DNA from 2 places in the Trichococcus shcherbakoviae genome. Region 2 is predicted to be linked to the other one. Evidence: predicted binding sites of a transcription regulator. Region 2 holds the regulator's gene; the other holds the start of a gene.
The links. The regulator NrdR, encoded in region 2, represses ribonucleotide reductase genes. The targets are predictions, from matches to a motif close to ACACNATATATNGTGT.
Positions count from the first base shown of each region.

Region 1: the regulator NrdR is predicted to act here: its motif matches at 2,096-2,111, upstream of nrdD (anaerobic ribonucleoside-triphosphate reductase).

Region 1 covers NZ_OY762653.1:1,587,641-1,593,349, forward strand. Annotated here, with positions in the region: gene nrdD (anaerobic ribonucleoside-triphosphate reductase) at 1-1,908, opposite strand, end outside; gene ACKPBX_RS07650 (DUF3997 domain-containing protein) at 2,486-2,845, shown strand; gene ACKPBX_RS07655 (ammonium transporter) at 3,233-4,912, shown strand; gene ACKPBX_RS07660 (GNAT family N-acetyltransferase) at 5,083-5,562, shown strand; gene ACKPBX_RS07665 (hypothetical protein) at 5,555-5,709, shown strand, end outside.
Region 2 covers NZ_OY762653.1:2,575,382-2,581,090, forward strand. Annotated here, with positions in the region: gene mutM (DNA-formamidopyrimidine glycosylase) at 1-836, shown strand, start outside; gene coaE (dephospho-CoA kinase) at 843-1,442, shown strand; gene nrdR (transcriptional regulator NrdR) at 1,538-2,083, shown strand; gene ACKPBX_RS12200 (replication initiation and membrane attachment family protein) at 2,080-3,513, shown strand; gene dnaI (primosomal protein DnaI) at 3,513-4,439, shown strand; gene thrS (threonine--tRNA ligase) at 5,161-5,709, shown strand, end outside.

The DNA of each region.
Region 1 (5,709 bases), 990 kb from region 2:
TTCGCAATAATGGATAAATCCGCCTGAGCAATATTGCGGATATTCCATTTCAAAGGCGATTTTCTCGAAAGGATTCGGATTCTTGCGGACATCGTAATGGAAGCTGTTTGTATAGTATTCCTTATCCGTGATGTCGGAAATGATGCCGAATTTCTCTGTGTCCATGCTGCAGAAGCGATCGGTCAAGCTTTCGCTCGGAGTCGAGTAGACGCTGAAATGGTAACCGTATTGGTTGCCCCAAGCATCCGTTTTTTCCTTCATCTTCTTGACGATGTCCAAAGTGAAGGCTTTCGCTTCCGGATTCGTTTCCCAATCTCCACCGTAAAAGACGGTAGCCGCTTCATACAGCCCGATGTAACCTAGGGAGACTGTAGCGCGTTTGTCCTTGAACAGTTCGTCGACATTGTCCGTTTCGCCCAGACGTTTCCCGAAGGCTCCGTGCTGATACAGGATTGGTGCGTTCGTAGGCGTCGCTTCTTTGGTGCGCTCGACACGGTAGACAAGAGCATCCTTACAGATCGCCAAACGTTCCTCGAAGATGTTCCAGAATGCTTCCGGATTCCCTTCCGACTCCAAGGCGATTCTCGGGATGTTCAACGTCACGACCCCAAGATTCATCCGACCGGAATTGACTTCGTTTCCGTTTTCGTCTTTCCATCCCTGCAGGAAGGAACGGCAACCCATCGGTGTCTTGAAACTGCCTGTCAATTCAACGATTTTATCGTACATCAGCACATCCGGATACATCCGTTTCGTGGCGCAAGTGATGGCCAATTGTTTGATGTCATAGTTTGGATCTTGTGTCTCCAAGTTCGTGCCTTTTTTCAAGGCGAAGATCAATTTCGGGAAGATCGCTGTGCGTCTTTCCTTGCCCAATCCTTTGATGCGCACTTGCAGAACTGCTTTTTGGATTTCGCGTGCAAACCAATCCGTCCCCAACCCGAATCCGAGTGTGGTGAATGGTGTTTGTCCGTTTGAAGTGTAGAGTGTATTGATTTCGTACTCCAGGCTTTGCATAGCATCGTAGATGTCTTTGCGGGTTTTTTCTTCGGCATAAGCGATTTGTTTCGCTTCGCCTTCCACCCAATCCTTAGCCGTTTCCAGATGTTTCTCATAGTTCAGGCGTGCGTATGGTGCCAACACTTCATCAACACGGTCTGCACTGCAGCCGCCGTATTGGCTGGAAGCGACGTTCGCAAAAATCTGCGCCATTTGGGCAGTCGCTGTGTTGACTGAACGCGGGCTGTCTACTTCTGCATTGCCGATTTTGAAACCTTCACGAAGCATATTCTGGAAATCGATCAGAACACAGTTCGTCATCGGTGAATACGGTTGGTAATCCAGGTCATGATAATGGATATCGCCTTTCATATGGGCGTTGGAAACGTGTTTCGGCAGCATTCTCAGTCCGATTGCTTTTGCAGCCACTCCTGCCGTCAAGTCACGGATCGTATTGAAGACGCGGCTATCCTTGTTGGCATTCTCATTGACGATGCTCTGATCGGCATTCATCAGACTTTGGATGCGCAATTCGATGTCCTGTTGTTGCAGCTTTTTGACTTTTTTCGTCAATTTATAGGTATTGTAGGCTTCCGCTAACGGCAGATTCCCCATTTCAGCAAGTGTCGCTTCAACTTGATCATGGATATCATCCGTCGAAACACTTTCCGTTTCTGATGCAATCAGTTTGTCTACGACCAAAGCCACGACAGCATCCACATCGTAATCTGCAGCCGCTTCGTTCTGTTCAGACAAGAAACGCTCCGCCTTCTTGATCGCTTTATATATTTTCTTGGCATGAAAAGGAACTACCCGTCCATCCGCCTTCAACACTTGGATATTCACTTCTGCGTCAGCGACTTGAAGATTCGTGCTTTCATTTAAGAAATCCGTTGGTAATGAAGCCATATTTTTCCCACTCCCTAGTTAAAAATTAACCGAACATGCAAAAAAAGCTAATAAAAAGTAAGAGGTCGTTACAAAATGAGCAAGCTTTCCTTGCGGGACGCGCTTCTCAAGTCATATACCTCCACTTAAAGTAGTCTCTGTTTCGATTCACTGTATATACTATATATCATCCACACATAAATTTCCACCACAATATATAGTGTTTTATAGCAAAGTACACCTAGAGCAATCAGACACATTTTGTTCTGTTGGTCAATAAGAAAATGCCCTGAAAATGGAATGCTTGCTATTTCCTTAGCAGACTCCCGCTTACATAGTCAGAACAGAAACAATAGCCAAACAAACCCAGCTGATCCGTTTTGATTTCCGAACAATGCCCCTAATATTAAAAAAAATGTTAAAAAACATATAAAGTACATAAAATCAATAGAATCTGCTGTACTTTGGAAATAAAAGCGGTTATACTATGACTTGTCACAAATGTAAGCGATTCATTCTTTTTTTCGGATCCATTATCCGGTTTTTTGTGCCGTAAGGATGTCAAAAGAATGAGGAGATAAAAAGGGGGGAAATGCTAGTGTGGAAAAATAGAATGTTGCCTGAAATATCCAAAATTGCTAAATTTAGAATACCGGTCGGAGAAGACCTATTTTTGAGACAGTGCGCTTCTTGGCAAAACCTTTTCCATCTGCCTTCATCTTATCGCTACCCGACTGGAAACATACAGGGCTACATTACACGATTGAATTGGACCGATGAATTTATCATTCTTGAAAAAGAACATAATGAAGCATTCGAATATTTTATTATCGATAGAAGAATTGAATCTGTAAAAGGCCCTTTTTCCAAAGAAGGGTTCGGGAAGGCACTAAAAGAGGAAGCGATTGAGCTGCCATTGATCGAATTATCGGAAATGGACTGGATCATCAACTTTTAGAAGATACCAAAAAATAAAAAAGCCGTAAGGGGCGCATGTGATCATGTTCCCTTTACGGTTTTTTGTTGTGAAATTTCACTTTTCGTCGGATTTCCCTGCCAATGCGACCTCTTTCTTGTCAGTGATTCTGACATCCGCCATATTCCCTACTCTCCCATGTCAGGTTTATTTTAATCATATTGACCAAAAAAACACAAATCCATCCAACATTACTGCAATTAGATGAGATTTAAGATTAAACCTCTCATCGTTTTAACATTTAAACGCTTGCAAACGTTGGTTTGAAAGATATGTAAGATTATATAACATGGTTGGTAAGCAGGATATAGCCTCAATAAAATTATTTCTATAAACTAAGGCTATGCTAAAACAAAAGGAGGAATTATTATGTTTTCATCAGTAGATACATTATGGACCTTGCTGGGAACGGTATTGGTATTCTTTATGCAAGCCGGTTTCGCAATGGTCGAGACGGGATTCACTCGTGCCAAGAACGCGGCGAACATCATCATGAAAAACCTCATGGACTTTGTGCTCGGATCGTTGGGATTCTTCCTCATCGGATACAGCATCATGTTCGGGGACGATATCGCCGGCATCATCGGAACACCTGCCTTATTTATGGAGGGACTTGATTCCACCATTCCTGGAACCGTACATTTCATGTTTCAAAACGTATTCGCGGCAACTGCAGCCACTATCGTATCCGGAGCTGTTGCGGAACGGACAAAATTCAGCTCTTATCTCGTGTACTCCTTCATCATCTCCTTGTTGATCTATCCTATCTCAGGTCACTGGATCTGGGGCGGCGGTTGGTTAGCTCAAATGGGCTTCATCGACTTCGCTGGATCCACAGCCGTGCATATGGTCGGAGGCATCGCTGCACTTGTCGGTGCTGCTATCGTCGGTCCGCGTATCGGAAAATATAAAGATGGCAAAGCACAAGTCATTCCTGGACACAACCTGACAATCGGTGCACTAGGCGTATTCATCCTATGGTTCGCATGGTTCGGATTCAACGGGGCTTCAACCGTTGCGGCAACAGGAGACGAAACCCTTGCCTTGATCGGTACTATCTTCTTGAATACAAATTTATCCGCAGTTACAGCTACTCTGGTCACTCTCTTATTCACTTGGAAGAAATATGGTAAGCCCGATGTTTCAATGACGCTGAACGGTTCATTGGCAGGTCTTGTAGCCATTACTGCAGGCTGTGCGGTCGTATCTCCCTTCGGCGCTATCGCCATCGGATTCATCGCCGGATTTGCCATTGTCCTTGCTGTTGAATTCGTCGATCAAAAATTGAAGTTCGATGATCCTGTCGGTGCTTTCAGTGTACACGGCGTGAATGGTGCATTGGGAACAATCTTAGTCGGTGTCTTCGCAACGGATGGCGGATTATTGTACGGCGGCGGGTTCAACATGCTGGGGATCCAAGCTTTGGGTGTCGCTTCTGTGGCAGCCTACACAGCCGGTTCCATGTACATAGTCTTCAAGGTTATCCAAAAGACAATGGGTCTCCGCGTTACTGCTGAAGAAGAAATCGTCGGTATGGACGTCGCTGAGCATGGCTTGACTTCAAGCTACCATGACTTTGTTGCAACGACTGCATTCGAAGATTATGTAACAGACAGCAACAAACCTGCTGGAATCCCTGCTGTCCAAGAAGTGGACCTGACTAAAGTCGGAGCCTTCAAATTGGCTGATTCAGGCTATACGATGAATAAAGTTGAAATCATCGCTAATCCGGATAAACTGGAGCGTCTGAAAGCTGAATTGAACGCTATCGGCGTAACCGGCATGACGGTCACATCCGTGCATGGTTACGGGCTCCAAAAAGGCCAACAAACCTTCTATCGTGGTGCGAAGGCTGAGGGCAATCTTTTACCGAAAGTCCGCATCGAAACGATCATCAGCGAGGTGCCTGTCGAAGAAGTCATCCGTGCTGCCCGCCGCGCTTTATACACGGGTCATGTCGGTGACGGTAAAGTCTTCGTTTCCCCTGTTGCCGATGCCTTCCGCATCAGCAACAGCGATTCAGGCCCAGCTGCCCTGAAATATTATTAAACCGAATAACGAACACTAAATGAAGCCAAGGAGCCGTCTCACTGCGAGACGCGCTCCTTGGCTTTATTTCTTTGCAGCAAACTGTTTCCCGGTTTTTTGTTTGCCTGCGCTTTGCTATAATAAGGACTATGATGGTGGCTCTCCACCAATCGAGGAGGAGGAAAACATACATGTGGGTCATCAAACCTTTTGAAGCACTGACGGCGAGGGAATTGCACCTGATCTATCAAGAGCGAGTAGCTGTTTTCGTTGTGGAGCAGAATTGCCCTTATCAAGAGGTGGATGATACCGACCTCGTCAGCATCCACTTCTGGAAGCAGGCGGAAGATAGGCTGTTGGCATATGCCCGGCTGATCCCGGAAGCGGATAATGTGCGCATCGGACGCGTTCTTGTCCCTCAAGGCGAACGCACCCATGGCTACGGACAAGAATTGATGCAAGTCGTACTTGAGTATGCACAGATGCATTTCCCTGGACTCCCGATCCACGCGCAAGCACAAGCCTATCTGCAGAATTTTTACGCCTCTTTCGGATTCCAATCAGTATCGGATATCTACCTGGAGGATGATATCCCCCACATCGATATGATCATCGATTCGCAGAATAGCCAAACAGAAAGCATAAACCGACAGGAGGAAAAACGTGAATAAGTATCTTACCGCCAGTATACTGGGTATCATCAGCATCGCAATCAATGTCTGGATCATGTATCAGACACGCTACGAAAAAGGCCTGAACCCGATTACAAAGAAAAATCTGGAGAAATTATCCTACGCCCTGATCGTCGCCGCCGTAAT
Region 2 (5,709 bases):
TTGTCGGAGGAGCCGTTATCATAGATGTAGCCGTCTTTTGGGATCGTATGATCACGCCGCCTTTCTCCACTGAACGGTTCAAGACGGTCCTGCGGGGGGAACAGATCAACACCATCGAACGCCGCGGCAAGTATCTGATTTTCTTGTTGGACCACTGGGCGATGATTTCCCATCTGCGGATGGAAGGTAAATATGAGGTGAGCGAATCCGGTGAACCGATCAAAAAGCATACCCATGTCATTTTTTATCTCGCCGATGGCCGCCAATTGCGTTACCTTGACGTGCGCAAGTTCGGCAAATTCACGCTGTTGCCGATCGAAAAGCGGGATGATTATGAACCTTTCCAAAAGATGGGGCCGGAACCGACCGCGGATTTCTTCAAATTGAGCAAGTTCAAGAAAGATCTTGCCAAGTCGCATCGGGCGATCAAAGCGGTCATCCTTGACCAGAACATTGTTGCCGGCGTCGGAAATATCTATGCGGATGAGTCGCTTTTCCAAGCCAGAATCCATCCCCTTCAAGCAGCCGACACAATCGGGCCGGCTGCAGCCAAAAGACTGCAGGAAGCCATCATCGATGTGATCAGCAGATCGGTGGAAGCCGGAGGGTCGACTATCCGGACCTACAAAAACACGTTGGGTGAGGCAGGTAAATTCCAAGTCTCCCTTGCCGTCTACGGACAGACCGGACAACCTTGTCCAAACTGCGGCCATCCGATCGAAAAAATAAGGGTTGCACAGAGAGGGACGCATTATTGTCCGCATTGTCAACAACTGTCGAAGACGCGTTCGAAGGCAGCAGACATCACCGACGTTGCGTACAAAGGGGCGAGATAAACGAACATGAGTTATATATTGGGTCTTACAGGAAGCATCGCTACAGGGAAATCGACTGTAGCGAAGCTGTTTTTGTCTGCGGGCATTCCGGTTGTCGATGCAGACTTGGGAGCAAGGGCTGTCGTTCTTCCGGGTGCGCCGGGGTTAGCGGACATCATCGAACATTTTGGGGAAGCCTATCTGCTGCCTGATGGCACGCTGGATCGCAAACGTTTGGGAACGCTGATCTTTTCGGATAGGGAGAAGCGTAAAGAACTGGATGTGTTGCTGAAGGAGCGCATCAATGATTGGATACAGGCAGAAAAAGAACGCTATATTTCGGAAGGGCACAATTTGATCGTGCTGGATATTCCATTGCTGTACGAAGGCGGGTATGAGGACAGCTGCGATGCCGTGATGGTCGTCTATGTTCCGGAAGAGCTGCAATTGCAAAGGCTGATGAGCCGCAATCATTTGGATGCGGAGGAAGCCACCCGGAGAATGCAAAGTCAGCTTTCGATCGAAAAGAAAAAAGAGCTGGCGGACTTTGTCATCGACAATTCCAGGACGATCGAAGAAACTGAAAAACAAGTCAACGAATGGCTGCATGGACATCTTTCCGCCTAGCCTGATGGTCTCGGAAAGACCATCTTTTCAAGGTTTTTGAGCCACAAGTATGTTATAATGAAGCGATAATAAAGGAAAGAAAAGGGGGAAAGCCGATGCAATGCCCAAAATGTCACTATCACGGATCGCGTGTTGTCGATAGTCGTCCGGCTGATGACGGGAAAGCCATCCGCCGCCGTCGCGAATGCGAACAATGCCATTTCCGCTTCACTACATTCGAAAGGATCGAGCAAACGCCGTTGCTTGTCATCAAAAAAAATGGCGCGCGCGAAGAGTTCAGCCGTGAAAAGTTGTTGCGGGGATTGATCCGCTCCTGCGAAAAACGGCCGATCGCCCTCGAACAACTGGAGACTGTCGTCAATGAGGTGGAAGCCGAAATCCGAGCGCTTGGAGAAAATGAAGTATCCAGCATCGTCATCGGGGAATACGTCATGGATAAGTTATCCAAAATAGACGACGTCGCCTATATCCGTTTCGCAAGTGTTTACCGCCAATTTTCGGATCGGAAAACCTTCCTTGATGAATTGAAGAACATGGAGAAGAAAAAAGCCGAACAAGCGGCTGCTGAAGCTTCAGACATCCAACCATCCGATGCTCCTCCGAACGAGGCAGCCCCCGGAAAGGAAGACAATGAACAATGAGCTATCCATGGCAAAACATAAGTCCTAAGGATCCTTTCAGAGCAAGCCAGACGAACTTGATTTCCGATGTGGACCGCAAAATCCTGACCCAATTGTATCAGCCCATCATCGGGCCGCAAGCATTCAGCCTCTATTTGACGCTGCTTGCGGAGATTCCGCAGGAGAGCTATTGGAGCAAGGAGTTGCTTCACACCGAATTATTGGCTCTATCGAACAGCGGAATCCAAGAGTTCTATCAAGCGCGCGTGAAATTGGAAGGGATCGGTTTGCTGAAGACATTTCTGGTAAACGAGCCTGAGAAGCAGTACCTATACGAATTGCAGCAGCCGCTGTCCAGTCATGCTTTTTTCAGTGATGACCTGATGGGGTTGCTGTTATATGAAAAAGTCGGCGAAAGGAAATACCGCGAGTTGCAACAGCGGTTCAGCCGGCAAGTCCGCGACGTAAAAAATGCGGAAAATATCACCAAGTCCTTTTTGGATGTTTTTTCTTTCTCGGAAAGTGCCTTTACGGAGCAAGCGCGGATGAGGCAGAACGATAATACGTTGTTGGGGGATAACGCGGCAAGCCTGCCCGTGATCGAGAACGATGGGTTTGACTTCTCGTTTTTCCGGCAGCTGTTGAACAAGCAATTCGTCAAACGTGAATCCATCACAAAGGAATTGGAGCACACGATCACTATCCTCTACACGCTGTATGGTTGCGACGAACTGCAGATGGCCCAGTTCATTCTGGAGGCCGCTGACATCGAATCAGGCAAAGTGGATGGAGAAGCGCTCAAAAAAATTGTATCCGATGCCTATGAACAGAGACACAGCACCCGGTTGGAAGTAAAGGACAAAGTCACCCAGAGCATCCAACTGGCTAAAGATACTGAAAAAGGCCGGGAACAAAAATTGATTCAGGCGCGCTTTTCCAGTGAAGAGATCTCGTTCATCAAGGCGTGCGAACAATTGACGCCGCATCAATTTTTGACCAGCATCAAAAAGCAGAAAGGCGGCATCGTGACCGCCTCGGAGACGCAATTGCTGCGTACGCTGATGGAAAAGGCTGATTTCAAACCGAGTGTGCTCAACGTATTGACGCACTATGTGTTGGTCATCCTCAACAATCCGCATCTTTCCAAGGCCTATGTGGAAGCCATCGCAAACGATTGGCTGCAGGACGGCGTCGATTCGCCCGAAAAAGCGTTGGCGAAAGCGAAGCAATTCGCCGGCGAGATGAAAGCGAAAGCGGAGAAGCGGGCAGCCAGCCGAACGACCGCAAAGAATTATGGGAAAACGGTGGCGCGCAAGAAAGAAAACTTGCCGGATTGGGCTAAAGAGGAACATAAGTCGGTTGTGGAAACACCGCTGACGCCGGAAGCGCAACAAAAACTGAATGAACGCATCAAAAAATTAAAGAGTAGCGGAAAGGCAGGGGATGAGTGATGGATCATATCGGAAGAGCATTCTACAAATATATGAATAATCCCGAAATCAGCCAACGCTACAAAGGCATGATCGACACAATCATGAAGGATGCCGATGTTCAAGCGTTCTTCCAGAAACACGAAGAACGCCTGACGCGGGAAATCGTCGAGAGAAGTTATTCAAAATTGCACGAATATGTGCAGGAAAAAGAGAAGATCAAGCTGGGGAAAGAATCGCAGAATCCAGGCTATGAGCCACACCTTGTATTGAATGCCGGTTACATAGATGTCGTCTACACACCGACGGACGAGACGATGGCAAAGGAAAAAGAAAAGGAATTGCGGAGCCGCGTCCATTCGATGTCGATGCCGAAGGATGTCCGCACGGCGACATTGGATCGCTTTGTCCAATCGAACGAGCGGATGCCGGCCATTCTGGAATCGTTGAATTTCATTGATTCATTCAATGGGAATCCGAAAGTGCATCACCAAGCGCTTTATTTCTATGGTCCATTCGGAGTAGGGAAATCCTATCTGTTGGGTGCGATTGCGCATGAATTGGCGATGGGTGGCCATCTGACGACACTGATGCATTACCCGACCTTCACGATGGAGATGAAGCAGGCGATCCAGAGCAACACGGTCAACGAAAAGATCGATGCCGTGAAGAAGGCGGAGATCCTGATGTTGGACGACATCGGAGCGGAAGCCAATTCCACCTGGATCCGTGATGAAGTGCTCGGCGTCATCCTCCAGTACCGGATGCAGGAAGACTTGCCGACATTCTTCAGTTCCAACTTTACGATGCAGCAGTTGGAGGAGCATTTGCGCATGGGCAACCGGGGCGATGACGAGCCGATGAAGGCGAAACGTCTGATGGAGCGGATCCGCTTCTTATCGCGCGAGATTCCTATGACCGGGAAGAACCGCCGCTTCGAGCAGTAGGCACGATTTCCTAAATTGTCATGACTCTTGCGATTTCAATCGCTTAGTCCTGTCATCAGGCCATCCAACTGGTCTCGTAGTGAGGCCCTCTGATGTCGCACTGTGACATCAGAGTACTTGACCGTTTAGGTCACAGTGTTTCCTTAATCAGGGCTAAGCGAACCCGTTCAGCTTTTCTTATTTTAAACTTGAAAACAATTGTTTTTTGTGTTTAAATGGACTACAGATGAAACGAAAGACAAATCGATGAGAAAGACACCGATGGATGAACTGATTTTTAGCGAGGGATGGCTTGGTGGAACATCCTAATCAATCATGTATCGACCCCTTTCGAGAGATTCCCTGAAACTGCAGTAGGGGGAAACGGTACGCTCGTTATCGCGTTCAAGTAAGGATGAGACAGAATCTTAAGCGGATGCCTGTCGCACTCTTTGAATTTGGGTGGAACCACGTAGACACGTCCCATTTCCGGCACAAGCTGGGGATGGGCTTTTTTTATTGCCTTTTTTAACATGAATGAATTTACACAAAAGTTCATTCATCTAAAAAAGTTGTCCAGCTTCACGGGTTAGCCCTTCGGAAATTAGATAAATCGTACCTATTGCGCTCTACGATGCTCAGTCGGCACGATTTCCTAAATTTCTTTCAGGGCTGTACGAACCCGTTCAGCATTTCTTATCTTCACCGTACGTACAGAATTTAATTAATTGGAGGAATCAGCATGTCAGAAATCAAAATCACTTTTCCTGATGGCGCCGTAAAAGTATTCGAAGCCGGCGTAACAGTGGAAGAAGTAGCAAAAAGCATCAGCAACAGCCTGGCCAAAAAGGCTTTGGCAGGGAAATTCAACGGGGAATTGGTGGATTTCACCCGTTCATTGGAGACGAATGGTTCGCTTGAAATCGTGACACCGGATCACGCAGACGGATTGGGTATCCTGCGCCACTCGACTGCCCACTTGATGGCGCACGCCTTGACGCGCTTGTTCCCTGAAATCCATTTCGGTGTCGGCCCAGCGATCGAAACTGGTTTCTACTATGATACCGATATGGAAGTGCAGCTTGCCGAAGAGGACTTACCGAAAGTCGAAGCGGAAATGATGAACATCGTGAAGGCGAACTATCCGATCGTCAGACGTGAAGTGAGCCGCGCGGAAGCATTGGAAATCTTCGCAAACGACCCTTACAAAGTCGAATTGATCACAGCGTTGCCTGAGGGTGACGTCATCACTGTCTACACGCAAGATGACTTCACTGACCTTTGCCGCGGT